Regions from separate parts of the Streptomyces sp. NPDC005181 genome, predicted to be linked through region 3. Evidence: riboswitches for the same ligand, from Rfam matches in the RefSeq annotation. Region 3 holds a riboswitch; each other region holds the start of a gene.
What was found. Region 3 has a riboswitch for cobalamin ahead of ABZV38_RS04390 (cobalamin biosynthesis protein). Riboswitches for the same ligand answer to the same signal wherever they lie in the genome.
Positions count from the first base shown of each region.

Region 1: linked by a shared signal. The riboswitch ahead of ABZV38_RS25450 (CbtB domain-containing protein) and the one ahead of ABZV38_RS04390 (cobalamin biosynthesis protein) in region 3 are both predicted to bind cobalamin.
Region 2: linked by a shared signal. The riboswitch ahead of ABZV38_RS06345 (ribonucleoside-diphosphate reductase subunit alpha) and the one ahead of ABZV38_RS04390 (cobalamin biosynthesis protein) in region 3 are both predicted to bind cobalamin.
Region 4: linked by a shared signal. The riboswitch ahead of ABZV38_RS25970 (hypothetical protein) and the one ahead of ABZV38_RS04390 (cobalamin biosynthesis protein) in region 3 are both predicted to bind cobalamin.

Region 1 is NZ_JBEXID010000045.1:32,455-36,744, forward strand. It holds gene ABZV38_RS25445 (histidine phosphatase family protein) at 1-566, opposite strand, end outside; adenosylcobalamin (AdoCbl) riboswitch at 679-827, shown strand; gene ABZV38_RS25450 (CbtB domain-containing protein) at 831-1,049, shown strand; gene ABZV38_RS25455 (CbtA family protein) at 1,078-1,851, shown strand; gene ABZV38_RS25460 (GNAT family N-acetyltransferase) at 1,941-2,525, opposite strand; gene ABZV38_RS25465 (SDR family oxidoreductase) at 2,708-3,457, shown strand; gene ABZV38_RS25470 (SDR family oxidoreductase) at 3,558-4,290, shown strand, end outside.
Region 2 is NZ_JBEXID010000006.1:76,477-80,766, forward strand. It holds gene mctP (monocarboxylate uptake permease MctP) at 1-430, shown strand, start outside; gene ABZV38_RS06340 (GNAT family N-acetyltransferase) at 584-1,084, shown strand; cobalamin riboswitch at 1,125-1,263, shown strand; gene ABZV38_RS06345 (ribonucleoside-diphosphate reductase subunit alpha) at 1,405-3,801, shown strand; gene ABZV38_RS06350 (ribonucleotide-diphosphate reductase subunit beta) at 3,801-4,290, shown strand, end outside.
Region 3 is NZ_JBEXID010000004.1:66,092-70,381, reverse strand. It holds gene ABZV38_RS04395 (cobyric acid synthase) at 1-1,356, opposite strand, end outside; gene ABZV38_RS04390 (cobalamin biosynthesis protein) at 1,353-2,333, opposite strand; cobalamin riboswitch at 2,484-2,615, opposite strand; gene ABZV38_RS04385 (hypothetical protein) at 2,778-3,011, opposite strand; gene ABZV38_RS04380 (inorganic phosphate transporter) at 3,024-4,290, opposite strand, start outside.
Region 4 is NZ_JBEXID010000047.1:26,017-30,306, forward strand. It holds gene ABZV38_RS25965 (hypothetical protein) at 98-385, opposite strand; gene ABZV38_RS25970 (hypothetical protein) at 378-839, opposite strand; cobalamin riboswitch at 1,277-1,437, opposite strand; gene ABZV38_RS25975 (ABC transporter ATP-binding protein) at 1,601-2,650, opposite strand; gene ABZV38_RS25980 (iron ABC transporter permease) at 2,647-4,242, opposite strand; gene ABZV38_RS25985 (iron ABC transporter substrate-binding protein) at 4,249-4,290, opposite strand, start outside.

The DNA of each region.
Region 1 (4,290 bases), on a different contig from region 3:
GACCGCCCGCAGCGCAGGTTCCAGCGCCCGGACCGGCCGCTGAGCTCGGTCAGTGTCAGCGGGGCCACGTCCAACCGCCAGAACGCCTGCGGCGGAAGGTCCAGCGCATGCACGATCGCGGCGCGCACCACAGCGGGTTCGGCCACGGCGATCACGCGGCCGTCATCGCCACCGTCCCGATGCAGCGAATCCAGCCAGCCGCCCACCCGCGCATGCAGGTCCAGCAGCGACTCACCGCCGTGCGGGGCAGTCGAAGGGCCGGACAGCCAGGTCGACACCGCCTCCGGTTCGTCCCTGCTCACCTCCGCCAGCCGGTGCCCGCTCCAGCGCCCCAAGTCCCAGCCACGAAGGGCAGGTTCGGGCTCGGACCGCAGCCTCAGCGCCCCGGCGGTCGCGGCGCACCGCTCGTCCGTGCCGTGCACCCGGCGATCGGCGGCAGGCACCGCGGCCGCGGCCGCACGCGCCCGCCGGACGCCGGAAGCGTCGAGCGGGGCGTCACCGTCGAACCGGGCCTCGCGCAGCGCCGCGTTGAGCGCCGGCGAGATCAACATCACCTGTACCGTCAACACCCGCGTCAACTCCCTGAACTGTGGCCTCTTGGACAAGCACACCATGGCATCGAGCGCCGGGGGGTGGGCAGATGGCGCCATGGCGGCGGAGTGCTCCCAGACGGTATGGTCGCGACGAACATGACGACGGTGTGATGGAAGTCCGGTGAGAATCCGGCACGGTCGCGCCACTGTGAACCCGTAGCCATACGGGAAGTCAGACCCACCACTGTCGTCTCAGGCACCACGATCGGGACGCGTGTTCCCCCAGGAGGTTCTGCCATGGCACAGACTGCTGCCCCCGCCGCCGTCGCATCACCCGCCATCACCCCCATCTCGCTGAAGGCCATTGCCCCTTGGGCGGTCTTCTTCGGCATCCTCATGCTCGTCCTGCTCTATTTCGTCGGCGCCGAGCAGGGCGCCACCGCGGTCATCTCCGGTGAGGGTGTCCACGAGTGGGTCCACGACGGTCGCCACCTGCTCGGTTTCCCCTGCCACTGACACACTGCGCAAGCCAGGGGAACCCCTCATGAACTCCATATCTGTCAGAGCCCTGCTGGTCCGCGGCATGCTGGCCGGCCTTGTCGCGGGTGCGCTCGCGCTTGCCGTCGCCTACTTCCTCGGAGAGTCGCGCGTCGACGCGGCCATCGCCCTCGAAGAGGCCCACAGCCACGACCACGGCGGCGGCGAGGAACTCGTCAGCCGCACCATGCAGTCCACGGCCGGCCTCGCCACCGGTGTCCTCGTCTTCGGCGTGGCCATCGGCGGCATCGCCGCGCTCGTCTTCTGTTACGCCCTCGGCCGCATCGGCAGGTTCGGCCCACGGGCCACGGCCGCACTGATCGCGTTCGGCGCCCTGCTGACCGTGTATGTCGTGCCGTTCCTCAAATACCCGGCCAACCCGCCGGCCGTCGGCAACCCCGACACGATCGGCCAACGCACCACCCTGTTCTTCCTCATGGTCGCCCTCAGCGTGCTGCTCGCCGTTGCCGCCGTCATCCTCGGCAAGCGGCTGGCTCCCCGCCTGGGCAACTGGAACGCGACGATCACGGCATCCGCCGCCTACGTCCTCGTCATCGGGCTCGCCTACACCTTCCTGCCCTCGTTCAACGAGGTCGGCAAGGGCTTCCCGGCCGGTCTGCTGTGGGAGTTCCGCCTCGCCACCCTTGCCGTTCAGGCCACGCTCTGGACCACATTCGGTCTGGTCTTCGGCTACCTGACGGAACGGCTGCTGGCGCCGAGACCGGACACGGTCCCGGCGGGGGGCGGCACGGCATCCCGCACGGCCCCTGCCGCCGGCTGACCGGCCGGAACACCGCTACGACCGAACCCGCCAGGAGCCGCCTGGCGGGTTCAGCTGTTGTCGGGGTCCAGTCGCCCGGGTGCTCGGTGTCATGACGGACGCCGAGCGGAGACCGGAGGAGAGGCCTCGGTCCCGGCGGCACCGTCCGTCGTGGTTGCTCCACCCACCCCGCCCGCGCATCCGGCCGTCCAGGCGATCCGGTAGTGCCTCAGCAGCTCGTCCTCCTCGACGAAGCGCATCCCGGCCGCCGCCATGACGTGCTGGGACGCGGTGTTGTCGAGGTCGGCGTCGCCCTTGACCGATGCGGCACCCGCGGTGCGGGCGAACTCCAGCAGCGCGCGCAGAGCCTCGGAGGCGTACCCCTTGCCGCGCATCGCCGGGATGAGGCCGTAGCCGATCGTGACCTGTCCCTGGTCGTCCGGAACGGCGTGGAAACCGACTCCGCCGATGGCGTGCCCGTCCTCGCGGAGGCGGATTTCGTACGCGCCGAACGGCTGGGGATTGCCGGTATCCGCGCAGTGCTCCAGGAAGTGCCTGGCGCCCGCCCGGTCTCCGTCGTTGGGGTAGTCGGGTGCCCAGAGGGCGTCCGGTCCGGGACGGCCTTCCACTACGCACTCCGCCTCTGCGGGGGTCAGTGGGTGGAGCACGAGCCGCGCTGTCACAAGAGCTTCCATGACTCGTCGGATTATCACAGCGGCAGTCCTCGACGCATCCGATTTTGCACCGCCCTGGGCGTGAGTAGCGACACTAGTAGCGTTGCTACGTAATCAGGGTAGCGTCGCTACTGCAATGATGTTAGCGTTGTTCTCATCGCAGAAGCGGACACCACCGGACCCCTTGAAACGGGAGCAACGCCATGACTGAGCACACCGTCACCACTGCACGCCGGGTCGCCGTCGTCACCGGAGGGTCCAGGGGCATCGGCCGGGAGAGCGCCGAACGCCTGGCCGCCGACGGATTCGCCGTCGTCATCAACTACGCGGGCAACCGGACCGATGCCGACGCCACCGTCGCGGCGATTGCAGCCGCAGGTGGCGAGGCGATCGCCCACCGTGCGGACGTCGCCGACGAGCTGGCCGTAGCGGCGCTCTTCGATGCGGCGGCGGAGACCTTCGGCGGAGTCGACGTCGTCGTCCACGCTGCGGGCGTCATGACGCTCGCACCACTCGTCGACATGGATCTGGACGCGCTGGACCGGATGCACCGGACCAACATCCGCGGCACCTTCGTCGTCGACCAGCAGGCGGCGCGCCGTCTGCGCGGCGGCGGAGCGATCATCAACTTCTCCAGCTCCGTGCTGTCGCTGGCCCTCCCCGGCTACAGCGCCTACGCCGCCACCAAGGGCGCGGTCGAGGCCATGACCCTGATCCTGGCCCGCGAACTGCGCGGCAGGGACATCACGGTCAACGCCGTGGCCCCCGGTCCGACCGCCACCGCTCTCTTCCTGGAGGGCAAGGACGAGGCGACCATCGAGAAGTTCGCCGGCCAGGCGCCGCTGGAGCGCCTCGGGACTCCGCAGGACATCGCGGAGGTCGTCGCCTTCCTCGCCGGTCCCGCCCGCTGGGTCAACGGCCAGGTCGTGCGCGCCAACGGCGGCATCGTCTGACCCTGCCCACTGCCGCCGCAGACCGCCGCTCCCACGACCGCGTCACCTCCTTCTTCTCTTCTTCCACTTCATCACCGACCAAAAGGCCGAGGACTACGTCATGAACAAGACCATCGTCATCACCGGCGCCGGATCCGGCTTCGGCGCCCTGGCCGCCCGCGCCCTGGCCCATGCGGGCCACACCGTCTACGCGGCCATGCGCAACACCACGACGCGCAACGCCGCACGGGTCGCCGAGGCGGCGGCGTACGCCGCCGAGCACCAGGTGGACCTGCGCACCGTCGAACTCGACGTGCTGTCACAGGAGTCGGCGGACGCCGCCGTCGCCACTGTCCTCGCCGACGCCGGCCGGCTGGACGTGATCGTCCACAACGCCGGACACATGGTCACCGGCCCCGCCGAGGCGTTCACGCCCGAGGAGCTCACGGCGGTCTACGACACCAATGTGCTCGGCACCCAGCGCGTCAACCGGGCCGCCCTTCCGCACCTGCGCGCCCAGGAACACGGGCTGGTCGTATGGGTGGGTTCCACGTCCACCAAGGGCGGCACTCCGCCCTATCTCGCCCCGTACTTCGCGGCCAAGTCCGCTATGGACGCGCTCGCCGTCTCGTACGCCGCCGAGCTGGCCCGCTTCAACATCGAGACCACCATCGTCGTGCCCGGCTCCTTCACCTCCGGCACCAACCACTTCGTCACCGGCGGCCATCCCTCCGACGTGACCGTCGTCCCGGCGTACGAAGAGCGCTACGCGGGGATGATGGATCAGGTGTCCCGACGCCTGGCCGAGCTCGCACCCGCCGACGCCGATGTCTCCCAGGTCGCCGACGCAATCG
Region 2 (4,290 bases), on a different contig from region 3:
CGCGATCAACTTCCAGCTGCTGGGCGGGATCTGGATCCTGCAGACGTTCCCGGCCCTGGTCGGCGGCCTGTTCACCCGGTGGTTCCACCGCTGGGCGCTGCTCGCCGGCTGGGCGGTCGGCATGGCGTACGGCACGCTCGCCGCGTACGGGGTGGCGAGCCCGACCCAGGCCCACTTCGGCGGCTCCTCGAAGGAGATCCCGGGGATCGGCGAGATCGGCTACATCGGCCTGACGGCGTTCGTACTGAACGCCGTGGTGACGGTGGTGCTGACGTTCGTCCTGAACGCGCTGAAGGCCCCGGCCGGAATCGACGAGACGTCACCGGCCGACTACACGGCGGACGCCGGCGACCCGGCCGTCCAGGTGGAGCTCCCGTCCGCCAGGTCGCAGCCCACCACGGCCTCCGACGCGAGCCCGTCCGCCAACTAGGCCTGCTGCACCGGCCAGAAAATGTGGCCCGCCCGGCCCACGCCGGGCGGGCCACATCAGCAACACCGAGCCCGTCCGGCGATCGAGGACAGAGCGGCACCCCGGGCGCACCCGGGCACCCACCGCCCCACCTCCGTACGGCACACTTCCGCCATGGACCTATCGATCAGGCCCGTCGACCCCACCGAACACCACGCCCTCGGCGAGATCACCGCACACGCGTACCTCGACGACGGCCTGCTCGACTTCGGCGCCGACGACCCGTATCTCGAACAACTCCGCGACGTGCCACGCCGCGCCGTCGAGGCCGACGTGCTCGTCGCGGTCGGCACCGACGGCCGGGTGCTGGGCGGCGTGACCTACGCCCCGCCCGGCAACCCGTGGGCCGACATCGCCGGCCCCGACGAGGCCGAATTCCGGATGCTCGCCGTCGCGCGGGAGGCGCGCGGCCTCGGGGCGGGCGAGGCCCTCGTACAGGCCTGTATCGACCGGGCACGCAGCACGGAGGGCGTCACGCGGCTCCTCCTGTCGACGACGCCGACCATGCTCGTGGCCCACCGGATCTACCGCCGCCTGGGCTTCGTCCGGACTCCGGAGCGCGACTGGGAGCCCATTCCGGGCCTTCCGCTGCTCACGTACAGCCTGACCCTGTAAACCGCACACGACACAACATATGGGGGCCGCCTCATCGGGCGGCCCCCACATGTATGCTCGTGCTCGCTGTCGCCGCAGGGAAATCCGGTGCGAATCCGGAACTGTCCCGCAACGGTGTGTTCGGTGTACTTTTGCGCACCCTGTAAGTCCGAGGACCTGCCGACAGCGCGTCCGGCTCGACCGATCCGGACGCCCAGACGTCCGGGCCTCGCGGATGGGCCGGTGGACGCCGCACGGAGTGCTGCCCTCTCCTGGGCACGCCTCTGCCCGGCTGCCCCCGCTCCCCGCCCGGCCCCGAGCCGAGCGAGGGAGAGCACCACATGACCATCGCGCCAGCCGATCCGGCTTCAGTCGCCGAGTCCACGGGAACCACGAACGACGGCCCCGGGACCGCACTGCTGCGGACCCTGACCGACCTCACCGTCGATCTGCCCGACACCGACCCCGGTCGCGTCGCCGCCGCCGCGCTGCGCGGCCGCAACGCCCGGTCGGACGAAGCAGAGTTGCGTTCGCTGGCCACCGAGGCCGCCGCGGGTCTGATCTCCGAGGACCCCGCGTACTCCCGGCTCGCCGCCCGCCTCCTCACCCGCGCCGTCGCGGACGAGGCGGCCGGTCAGGGCGCGGTGTCCTTCTCCGCCTCGGTCGCCGTCGGTCACCGCGAGGGTCTGATCGCGGACCGTACGGCCTCGTTCGTGGCGCTCCACGCGGCCCGGCTCGACACGCTGGTCGAGCAGTCGCTCGCCGACGGCGCCGACGACCGGTTCGGCTACTTCGGGCTGCGGACGCTGCACAGCCGCTATCTGCTGCGCCACCCGCACACCCGTCAGGTCATCGAGACGCCGCAGCACTTCATGCTGCGCGTCGCGGCCGGTCTCGCCGAGGACGACTCGGCGCGCGCGCTGGACGAGGTCGCCTCGCTGTACCGCCTGATGAGCCGCCTCGACTACCTACCCTCCTCCCCCACGCTCTTCAACTCCGGCACCCGGCACCCGCAGATGTCATCCTGCTATCTGCTGGATTCGCCGCTGGACGAGCTCGACTCGATCTACGACCGCTACCACCAGGTGGCGCGGCTCTCCAAGCACGCAGGCGGTATCGGCCTCTCGTACTCCCGGATCCGCGCCCGTGGTTCGCTGATCCGCGGCACCAACGGGCACTCCAACGGCATCGTGCCGTTCCTGAAGACGCTCGACGCCTCGGTCGCCGCCGTAAACCAGGGCGGCCGCCGCAAGGGCGCCGCCGCCGTCTACCTGGAGACGTGGCACGCGGACATCGAGGAGTTCCTGGAGCTGCGCGACAACACGGGTGAGGACCAGCGGCGTACGCACAACCTCAACCTGGCGCACTGGATCCCGGACGAGTTCATGCGCCGGGTCGACGCGGACGGCGACTGGTCGCTGTTCTCGCCCGCCGACGTGCCCGAGCTGGTCGATCTATGGGGCGACGAGTTCGACGCCGCGTACCGGGCCGCCGAGGCCAAGGGCCTGGCCCGCAAGTCGATGCCGGCGCGCGAGCTGTACGGCCGGATGATGCGGACCCTCGCGCAGACCGGCCAGGGCTGGATGACGTTCAAGGACGCCTCCAACCGGACCGCGAACCAGACCGCCGAGCCGGGCCGGGTGGTCCACTCGTCGAACCTGTGCACCGAGATCCTCGAAGTCACCGACGACGGCGAGACGGCCGTCTGCAACCTCGGTTCGGTCAACCTCGGGGCGTTCGTGGCCGACGGGGAGATCGACTGGGAGCGGCTGGACTCCACCGTCCGTACCGCCGTGACGTTCCTCGACCGGGTCGTCGACATCAACTTCTACCCGACCGAGCAGGCCGGCCGGTCCAACGCCCGCTGGCGCCCGGTGGGTCTGGGCGCGATGGGGCTCCAGGACGTCTTCTTCCAGCTGCGGCTGCAGTTCGACTCCCCCGAGGCCCGCGCGCTTTCCACAAAGATCTCCGAGCGGATCATGCTCGCCGCGTACGAGGCGTCCTGCGACCTCGCCGAGCGGTCCGGTCCGCTGCCCGCCTGGTCCGAGACGCGCGCCGCCCGCGGTGTGCTGCACCCCGACCACTACGCCACCGAGCTGACCTGGCCGGAGCGCTGGGACGCGTTGCGTGCCCGGATCGCGAAGAACGGTATGCGCAACTCGCTGCTGCTGGCCATCGCGCCGACCGCCACGATCGCCTCGATCGCCGGGGTGTACGAGTGCATCGAGCCGCAGGTCTCCAACCTCTTCAAGCGCGAGACGCTCAGCGGTGAGTTCCTCCAGGTCAACGGATATCTGGTGGACGAGCTGAAGAAGCTCGGTGTGTGGGACGCGCGGACCCGTGAGGCGCTGCGCGAGGCGAGCGGCTCGGTGCAGGGGTTCGCCTGGATCCCGGAGGACGTACGGGCGTTGTACCGCACGGCGTGGGAGATCCCGCAGCGCGGACTGATCGACATGGCGGCGGCGCGTACGCCGTTCCTCGACCAGAGCCAGTCGCTGAACCTGTTCCTGGAGACGCCGACGATCGGCAAGCTCTCCTCGATGTACGCGTACGCCTGGAAGCAGGGGCTGAAGACGACGTACTACCTGCGCTCGCGCCCGGCGACCCGGATCGCCCGCGCGGCATCCGGCCAGGCCGCGGCCGCCGCCCCCATTCCCGTACAGCAGCCATCGGGCCCCGACGCGGACGCGATCGCCTGCTCCCTCGAAAACCCCGAGTCCTGCGAGGCCTGTCAGTAATGAGCTCCACCGAGAAGAACCTGCTCGACCCCGGCTTCGAGCTGACTCTGCGCCCCATGCGCTACCCGGACTTCTACGAGCGCTACCGCGACGCGATCAAGAACACCTGGACGGTCGAGGAGGTCGACCTCCACTCCGACGTGGCCGATCTCGCCAAGCTGTCGCCCGGCGAGCAGCACATGATCGGCCGGCTCGTCGCGTTCTTCGCGACCGGAGACTCGATCGTCTCGAACAACCTCGTGCTGACGCTGTACAAGCACATCAACTCCCCCGAGGCGCGGCTGTATCTGTCGCGGCAGCTCTTCGAGGAGGCCGTGCACGTCCAGTTCTATCTGACGCTGCTCGACACATACCTGCCCGACCCGGACGACCGCGCAGCCGCGTTCGACGCGGTCGAGGAGATCCCTTCCATCCGCGAGAAGGCGCAGTTCTGCTTCAAGTGGATGGACTCGGTGGAGAAGATCGAGCGGCTGGAGACGAAGGCCGACC
Region 3 (4,290 bases):
CGCCGGCACGAACCGCCGCCCCGCTGCTTCCGCGACCTCCACCAGGAACCGCCGCCGGAACGCATCGCTCTCCAGCGACCCGTGCCAGTGCGTCCCCCACACCGACCCCACCCGGCACCCGTCCAGGAACGGGTCGCCGCCCCGCACATCGGCGACCCCGTGATGGATCTCGTACCCCTCCACCGGCTCCCCGAGCGCCGAACCGACCGGCCGGGCCAGGGTCTTCTCCCGGTCGAACCGGATCCGTACCGGAAGCAGCCCGAGCCCGTCGACCTGCCCGGCCCGCGACTCCACCTCGTCCTCGATCTGCTCCGCGAGCACCTGGAACCCGCCACAGATGCCGAGCACGGGACGCCCCTGCGCCGCCCGCCGCAGCAGCGCGTCGGCCAGCCCCCGTTCGCGCAGCCAGGCCAGCGCCTTCACCGTGCCGCGCGTGCCGGGCACGATCACCAGGTCCGCGTCGGCCAGCTCCTCCGCCCGGTCCACGAACCGCACCACCACACCCGGTTCGGCGGCCAGCGCGTCCACATCGGTGAAGTTCGACATCAGGGGCACCGCGCACACCGCGACCCGCAGCACGTCCTCGCCGTGCGGCGGCGCGACGACCGACTCGCGTACGGCCCCGCGCAGCGAGACCCGCAGTCCGTCCTCCTCGTCGATGCCCAGGCCGTGGGCGAACGGCAGCACTCCGTACGTCGGCCGCCCGGTCAGCCCGTACAGCATGTCGAGCCCCGGCTCCAGCAGCGACACGTCGCCGCGGAACTTGTTGACCAGATAGCCCGCGATCAGCGCCTGGTCCTCGGCGCCGAGCAGCGCCGTCGTACCGAAGAAGGAGGCGAACACGCCGCCGCGGTCGATGTCGCCGACGACGACCACGGGGAACCGCGCGGCCCGCGCGATCCCCATGTTCACAATGTCGGTGCGGCGCAGATTGATCTCGGCCGGGCTGCCCGCCCCCTCGCAGATCACGGCGTCATACGTGCCCCGAAGCTGCTCCAGACAGTCCACGACCGTGGAGAGCAGCGACTCCTGCCGCCCCCCGTGGTAGCCGCGTGCACTCATCTCGCCCACCGGCCTGCCCATCAGGACGACCTGGCTGGAGCGGTCGCTGCCGGGCTTGAGCAGTACCGGGTTCATCAGCACGGTCGGCTCCACCCTGGCGGCCTGGGCCTGCATCGCCTGCGCGCGTCCGATCTCCGCGCCCTCGCGGGTGACGAACGAGTTCAGCGACATGTTCTGCGCCTTGAACGGCGCGACCTTCACCCCCTGGCGCACCAGCCAGCGGCAGATGCCTGCCGTGACGACGCTCTTGCCCGCGTCCGACGTGGTTCCGGCGACCAGCAGTCCGCCGCTCATGTTCCGCTCCGTCCCGCGGCCGGGCGCCGCCCCGTGGGCGACCGCCGTCCCGCGATCAGCCGGCCCGCCGCGCACACGCCGAGGGCCAGCACCCCCACCCGGCGCGACAGCCGCACCGCGCGCTCGATGTCCTCGGTCTCCACCGCACGGCCGGCCGCGCCGTTCAGCACCGGCCGGTGTTCGACACGGCCGCCGTACGCGAGGGTCCCGCCGAGCCGTACGCCGAGCGCGCCCGCGAACGAGGCCTCCACCGGCCCCGCGTTGGGGCTCGGGTGCTTGCCGGCGTCGGCCCGCCAGGCCCGTACCGCCCGCCGTGGCTGCCCCCCGGCAACCACGGCGAGCGCGGCTGTGAGCCGGGCGCCGGGCCAGCCCACGACGTCGTCCAGCCGGGCCGAGGCCCAGCCGTAGCGCAGATGCCGGGGCGACCTGTGACCGACCATGGCGTCGAGGGTGTTGACGGCCCGGAAGGCGACGAGTCCGGGCACGCCGCCCAGCGCGCCCCACACCAGCGCGCCGACCACCGCGTCGGAGGTGTTCTCGGCGACGGACTCCACCACGGCGCGGGCGATCTGCGGCCCGTCGAGGGAGTGAGGGTCGCGGCCGCACAGATGGGGCAGCCGCTCACGGGCCAGTGCGATGTCACCGGCGGCCAGCGCGCCGCCGATGGCGCGGGCCTCGCGTCCCAGCGAGGTGCCGCCGACGACGGACCAGGTGGCTGCCGCGGTCAGGGTGACGGATGCGGCGGGATGACGGCGTACGGCACGGGCGGCCAGCGCGGATCCCGCCGCGGCGCCTCCGGCGCAGACCAGGGTGTGCAGTGCGCCCCACCCGCGGTGGTCGCGCCACAGTCGGCGCTCGACGCCCGCGGCGGCCCGCCCGAACGCGGCGACGGGATGACCCCGGCGGGGATCACCGAGCAGCAGATCGCCGATCAGACCGGCCGTGGCGCCGTACGCGAAGATGCGGTCGGCTCGCACGGCTCAGCCGGCCGCCCTGCCTCGAAGGACCTTCGTACAGCCGGCTCCCGGTGGGAGCGGCTCAGAAACGGACGACGGCGCACGGCAGCCGGGCATGGCGATATGTCCTCACTCAGGGTCCGCGCCCTGGTTCGACGTGACCGGCGGCGAGAGTCTCCTGGCTCCCGGATCCGCAGTTCCCCCGGCCTTCCAGCCCGCCTGCGCGAGCCGTGACTTCCGGTGTGGGGGACTGCTCCCCGGTGACAGTGGCGGGACCGCGCCGGATTCGCACCGGCTTCCTCTGCTGTCGCCGTAAATGGCTCCTGCAGTCCACCACGCTCCGCGAACGCCCGTCAACCTGGCGTTGACCTGCGGCGGCGCAGTGTGCGCAGACGCACATCGGGCCGGACACACGCGAGGTGTGTCCGGCCCGATGGGACGCGACGACGGGGTGCGGGAAGGGGCTCAGGCGACGATGAGATAGATCCCGTACGCGACCGCGGCCGCACAGAGCCCGAAGCAGAGGTACGCGCCCGTGCGGGCGAGTACCAGGGAGCCTCCGGTGGAGCCGCCCTGCGCCGCCGGTTCCGGCTGCTTGGAGAGGCCGACGATGCCCAGGGTGAAGAGGCCCACCAGCGCCACAGTGACGACGAGGGAGACGCCGAAGACGGAACCGAGAGCTGCCCAGTCGATGTTCATGCTGATCTGTCCTTACACCGTGGCGGGCCGCGCCGGATCGGCGACGGTTCCGGCCGGGGCCGGGATGGTGGTCTTGAGGTCCGTGTCCGTGTCCGCGGCTGCGGTCGCGTCCGCCGTGGTGGCTGCAGCAGCGGTCCCGGTGGGCGGCGGGGTGACGGCCGCGATGGCGGTGGTGATGACACCCGCCGGTTCGGCGTCGTGGCCGGCGGGGGCGACATCGCCGTGACCGACCGGCTTGCGGCGGGACAGCTGCCAGATGGCGGCGGACCCTCCGATCAGCAGGATGGCGACGACGACGACTCCCCAGGTGCCCTGCTTGGTGAGCAACTCCGCGCCCGCACCGACCAGACCGGCAGCCGGCAGGGTCAGACCCCAGGCGACGAACATCCGGGTGGCGGTGGACCAGCGGACGACACCGCCCCGGCGGCCCAGTCCCGCACCCATCACGGCGCCGGAGCACGACTGGGTGGTGGAGAGGGAGAAGCCGAGGTGCGAGGAGGCCAGGATGACCGTGGCCGCACTGGTCTGGGCGGCGAAGCCCTGCGGCGGCTTGAGTTCGGTGAGGCCACTGCCCATGGTGCGGATGATGCGCCAGCCGCCGAGGTAGGTGCCGAGCGCGATGGCCAGACCGGCGGAGACGATGACCCAGACCGGCGGGTTGGAGCCGGGGGAGAGGACGCCGCCGGTGACCAGGGCCAGGGTGATGATGCCCATGGTCTTCTGTGCGTCGTTGGTGCCGTGGGCGAGCGAGACCAGTCCGGCCGAGGCGATCTGACCGGCGCGGTAGCCCTTGGCGGTGGCCTTCGCCTGGGCGTCGTTACGGATCTTGCCACCGATCCGGTACGTCAGCCTGGTCGCCAGCAGTGCGGCGAGACCGGCGACGAGCGGGGCGGCGACCGCGGGGAGCAGCACCTTGGTGACGACGGTGCCGCCGTTGACCGAGGACCAGCCCGCCGACATCACCGCGGCGCCGATCAGGCCGCCGAAGAGAGCGTGGGAGGAACTGGACGGCAGGCCGACCAGCCAGGTCAGCAGATTCCACAGAATGGCGCCGACGAGGGCCGCGAAGATGACCTCTGTCCGCAGCCCGTTCTCGTTGATGATCCCGCCGGAGATCGTTTTGGCGACCTCGACCGACAGGAACGCGCCGACCAGGTTGAGAGCGGCGGACATGGCCACCGCTGTCTTGGGTTTGAGAGCGCCGGTCGAGATGGTGGTCGCCATCGCGTTGGCGGTGTCATGGAAACCGTTCGTGAAATCGAACACTAGAGCTGTCACG
Region 4 (4,290 bases), on a different contig from region 3:
TCGAGCACGTGGAACGGGGCTGGGGATCGTGCTGCCCCTGCGCTTCTGCGGGCATAAGGACTGTCGGAGCGCTCCGTGAGGCCGACGAGTCCGCTCGTCAGCTTGAAGTCCGCAACTCGCGCTCTGCGTATGCCAGACCGACGTATCGCCGCACGATCGTGACGATCCGCACCGGATGCTCCGACGGGGCGGGCTGCGCCTCGCCCCCCGATGGCTCCTGTGCCTCACGCCGATCACCTTGCTCCTGATGACGGACGGCGTCCTTGGCGTGCTGGGTAGAGGCGAACTCAGCCACCAACAGCAGTGTGACCGCCAGACTTGCGCCTCCGATCAGCGTCCGGGCCACGGCAGCCGGACGCCGACGCCTGCCGACGCGATCAGTCATCGTCCTCGTCCTCGCCGTGCTTCTCGTTGTCGCCGGAGTCGCGGACGCCTTGACCATGCTCGCCCTTCTTGTCCTTCATGTCCTTCTTGTCTTTCTTGCTTTCTTCCTTGTACTCCACTTCGACGGGTCTCACCGGGTCGGCGGGGCGGGTCGCCGCCGGCTTCGGCGAGCCGACGGCCCGACTCAACACCGTCGACCCGTTGGTCCCGATACCCTCCGCGTCCGAGGCTCGCCACTCGGGCGAGGGCGGTTCAGTCGGGATGTCCACGTATCGAGTGACCTCAACCGTCGGCACTGGACTGGGTGTTACAGGTGGCGTGGAAGCGGCGCCCGGCGGCTTGAGGCCAGCCGTGTTCGGCGCCGGCTGACCCGTAAGAGTGGCCACGACGACGATGCCCGAAGCGCCGACGGCCACTACGGCGCCCGCCAGAGCGAGAGCACGACGATGTTCCACGAATTTCCTCCAGAGTGTTCCGAGCAGCCGAAAACGTCAGCCTTGGCTCGCGGGGATGGTTCCGATCCGCCCTCTCCCACACACGCGAGGGCGAGGTCTCGGCCCGCCAGACACATCGGCGCACCGGGAACCGGACGCGGTGAGGCGCGACTGACAGAGACCTTCTGTCGAACGTGAGTTGGCCGGGACCGCGCAAGAGAGCGGTTGGATGGGGCGAAGGTGTGCTCACCCGTGCACGTACGGGTGCGGGAACGGGGAGCAGTCGACCTTCTGCTCGCCCGTCGGCGGTTGCGGCTAGCCGAGCATCAGCCCGCTGAGAAGCGTGGCGCGGGAAAAGGCCGACGTCGCGGGCGGCAGGGTCCCTGCGGACCAGGCGGCGAATCCGGCTGCGGTGGGCAGCGCCACAGCAAACCTCCTTGGGGAACACGCGTCCCGTTCGATGGAGCATGCACGACAACGCGGGGTCTGACTCACCGATGGACACCATCCCTGGGGAGGCGACGCCGGTTCACAGTGGCGCGACCGTGCCGGTATCTCACCGGACTTCCGCGCGCTGTCGTTTCAACGTCGAAAACGTACCGCCCAGCGCTACTTTCAGCCAAGGGCGCATGGGGGCGCCATTCGTCACACTAACGACGGGCGTGCGCCCCGCGCAGCTGCGCTGAATCTCCGTCAGGCACCGTGCGCTGGAACACACGCCAGATCGTGCCGCAGCCACATGATCCCTGGCCCGCGTCCCGCCCCGGGGAGCACGTCCGGAATCACACGGCGGCGGAGTGCAGAGTCGCCTCCCCCATCACCTCGATGCCTGTGCGCTCCCCGGGCCGGGTGGCGGCCGGGCTGGGGACCCGGACGTCGATGGGCTCGTCGATGCCGTCCACAGCAACGGTGACCATGGCGTCGTGACCGTAGAAGCGAACGTCGGTCACCATGCCACTGGCTTCGGCCGCATCCGGGGCAGTCAGTCGGAGCTGCTCGGGCCGGAGCAGCACCACGCCCTCGCGGACCCTGCCGGGCGGCTCCGTCAGTCGGATGCGGCCCAGCACGGTGGCCGCCATGTCTTGGTCCGCAGTGCCGGTGACGAGTACCGCGTCACCGACGAAGGCGGCGACCCAGGGGTTGGCGGGACGGCTGTATACCTCGTGCGGTGTGTCGCATTGGGCCACGCGGCCGTCCCGTACGACGGCGACGAAGTCGGCTGTGGAGAGGGCCTCCTGCTGGTCGTGGGTGACGAGCAGGGCGGTGGCTCCGGTGGCGCGCAGGGCTGCGCGTACGTCGGCCCGTACGCCGGTGCGCAGGGCGGCGTCGAGGGCGTTGAACGGCTCGTCGAGGAGGACAAGGGCGGGTTCCGGTGCCAGGGCCCGCGCCAGGGCGATGCGCTGCTGCTGGCCTCCGGATAGCTCGTGCGGCATGCGGTCGCCGTAGCCGGCCAGACCGACGAGTTCGAGCATCTCCTCCGTGCGCCGTCGGCGGGCGGCCCGGTCGAGGCCGGTCAGGCCGAAGGCGACGTTGCGGGCCACGCTCAGGTGCGGGAAGAGCGCGCCTTCCTGGGGCACGATGCCGATGCGGCGGCGTTCGGGCGGAAGGTGGACTCCGGGGCCGCTGAGTGCGCGTCCGTCGAGGGTGACGGTACCCTCGTCGGCGCGCAGGAAGCCCGCGATGATGCGCAGCAGCGTGGTCTTGCCGCAGCCCGAGGGACCGAGGACAGCGGTCAGTGCACCGCCGGGGACGGTGAGGTCGAGGCCGTCGAGGACCGGCGCCGCGCCGGGGCCGTACGCCTTGGCCAGTCCGGCGATCTGCAGGTCGGTCATGTGCGGTGCCTTCCGAGGAGGTAGGACGGGATGGCGGCCAGCAGGATCAGCGCCGCGGCGTAGGGCGCGGCGGCGGCGAAGGATCCGGTGCCGGTTTCCGTCCAGAGACGGGTGGCCAGGGTGTCCATGCCGGTGGGGCGCAGCAGGAGGGTCGCGGGCAGTTCCTTCATGCACACGACGAAGGTGAGCGCAGCTCCGGCAGCGACGCCGGGGGCGGCCAGCGGCACGGTCACCTCGTGCAGCACGCGCAGCGGGGAGCGGCCGAGGGAGCGGGCGACGTCCTCCAGGACGGGCGGGGACTGGAGGACGGCCGCGCGGGTGCCGGCCACGGCTACGGGCAGGAAGAGCACGGCGTACGCACAGACCAGCAGCGGGAGTTCCTGGTAGATCGGTTCGGCGTAGCGCACCGCGAAGAAGACGAGGGACAGCGCGACGGTGATGCCCGGAAGGGCGTGGCCCGCATAGGCGGACTGCTCCAGCAATGTGGCTGTGCGGCCGCGGTGGCGGGCGGCGATCACCCCGACCGGCAGCGCGAGGAGCGTGGTGAGCGCGGCGCCCGCTGCGGCAACGCCGAGGGTCGTGGCGGCGGTGTCGAGAAGGGTGTCGGGGTCCCAGGTCGCGGAGTTGCCGACGGCGAGCCAGTACCCGAGCGTCGCCAGTGGGGTGAGGACGGCGACGCCGGTGACCGCCGCGCACCAGGCCAGGGCGGGCACCTGCCAACGGCCCAACAGCGCGGGGACGGCGGGGCGCGCGGTGCCGCCGCCCGTCCTCGCGTGGCCTGCCCGGCCCCGGGTCCGTGCCTCGGCGGCGACCAGCAGGATCGTCATCACCACGAGGACGACGCTGAGCGCGGCGGCCGGGGTGCGGTCGAAGCTGGCGCGGTAGGAGGTGTAGATGCCGCGGGTGAAGGTGTCGTACCGCATCAGGGAGACGGCGCCGAAGTCGGAGAACACGTACAGCGCGACGAGTACGGCGCCACCGGCGGCCGCGGGCCGCAACTGCGGCAGCGTCACCCGCAGGAAGGTCTTCAGCGGTCCGTGGCCGAGCGATCGGGCGACCTCCTCTTGCGCGGGGTCGGTGCCGCGCAGCGCGGCGGTGACGGGCAGGTAGACGTACGGGAAGCTCACCAGCGTCAGTGCGAGAGCCGCGCCCGTGAAGCCGGCCATCTCCGGGAAGGCGGACAGCCAGGCGAACGCGGCGACGTAACTGGGCACGGCCAGTGGCAGGGTCACCAGCACCGACCAGGCGCGGGCGCCGGGCAGGTCGGTGCGTACGGTAAGCCAGGCCAGCGAGACGCCCAGAACCAGGCAGGCAGAGACGACCACGGCGGCCAGTCCGAGGCTGCGGCCGAGCAGTTGGGCGGTACGGTCGTCGGCGATGACGTCCCAGGCGAAGGCAGGGCCGCGCTCCAGGGAGCGGACGGCGAGGTAGCCGAGCGGCAGCAGGGCGAACACCGCGGCGACGGTGGCGGGGACGAGCAGGACGGCAGGCGGCCGGCGCCCGGCACGCGACCGCCCGGTCGGCGTGGCGGCGCCGTCCGGGGGGTTGGCAGTGGCGGGATCCGTCGGCGTGACGGGATCCGTGGAGGGCATGAGGGGTCAGACCATCCCGGCTTCCTGGAGCATCTTCAGGGTTTCCTG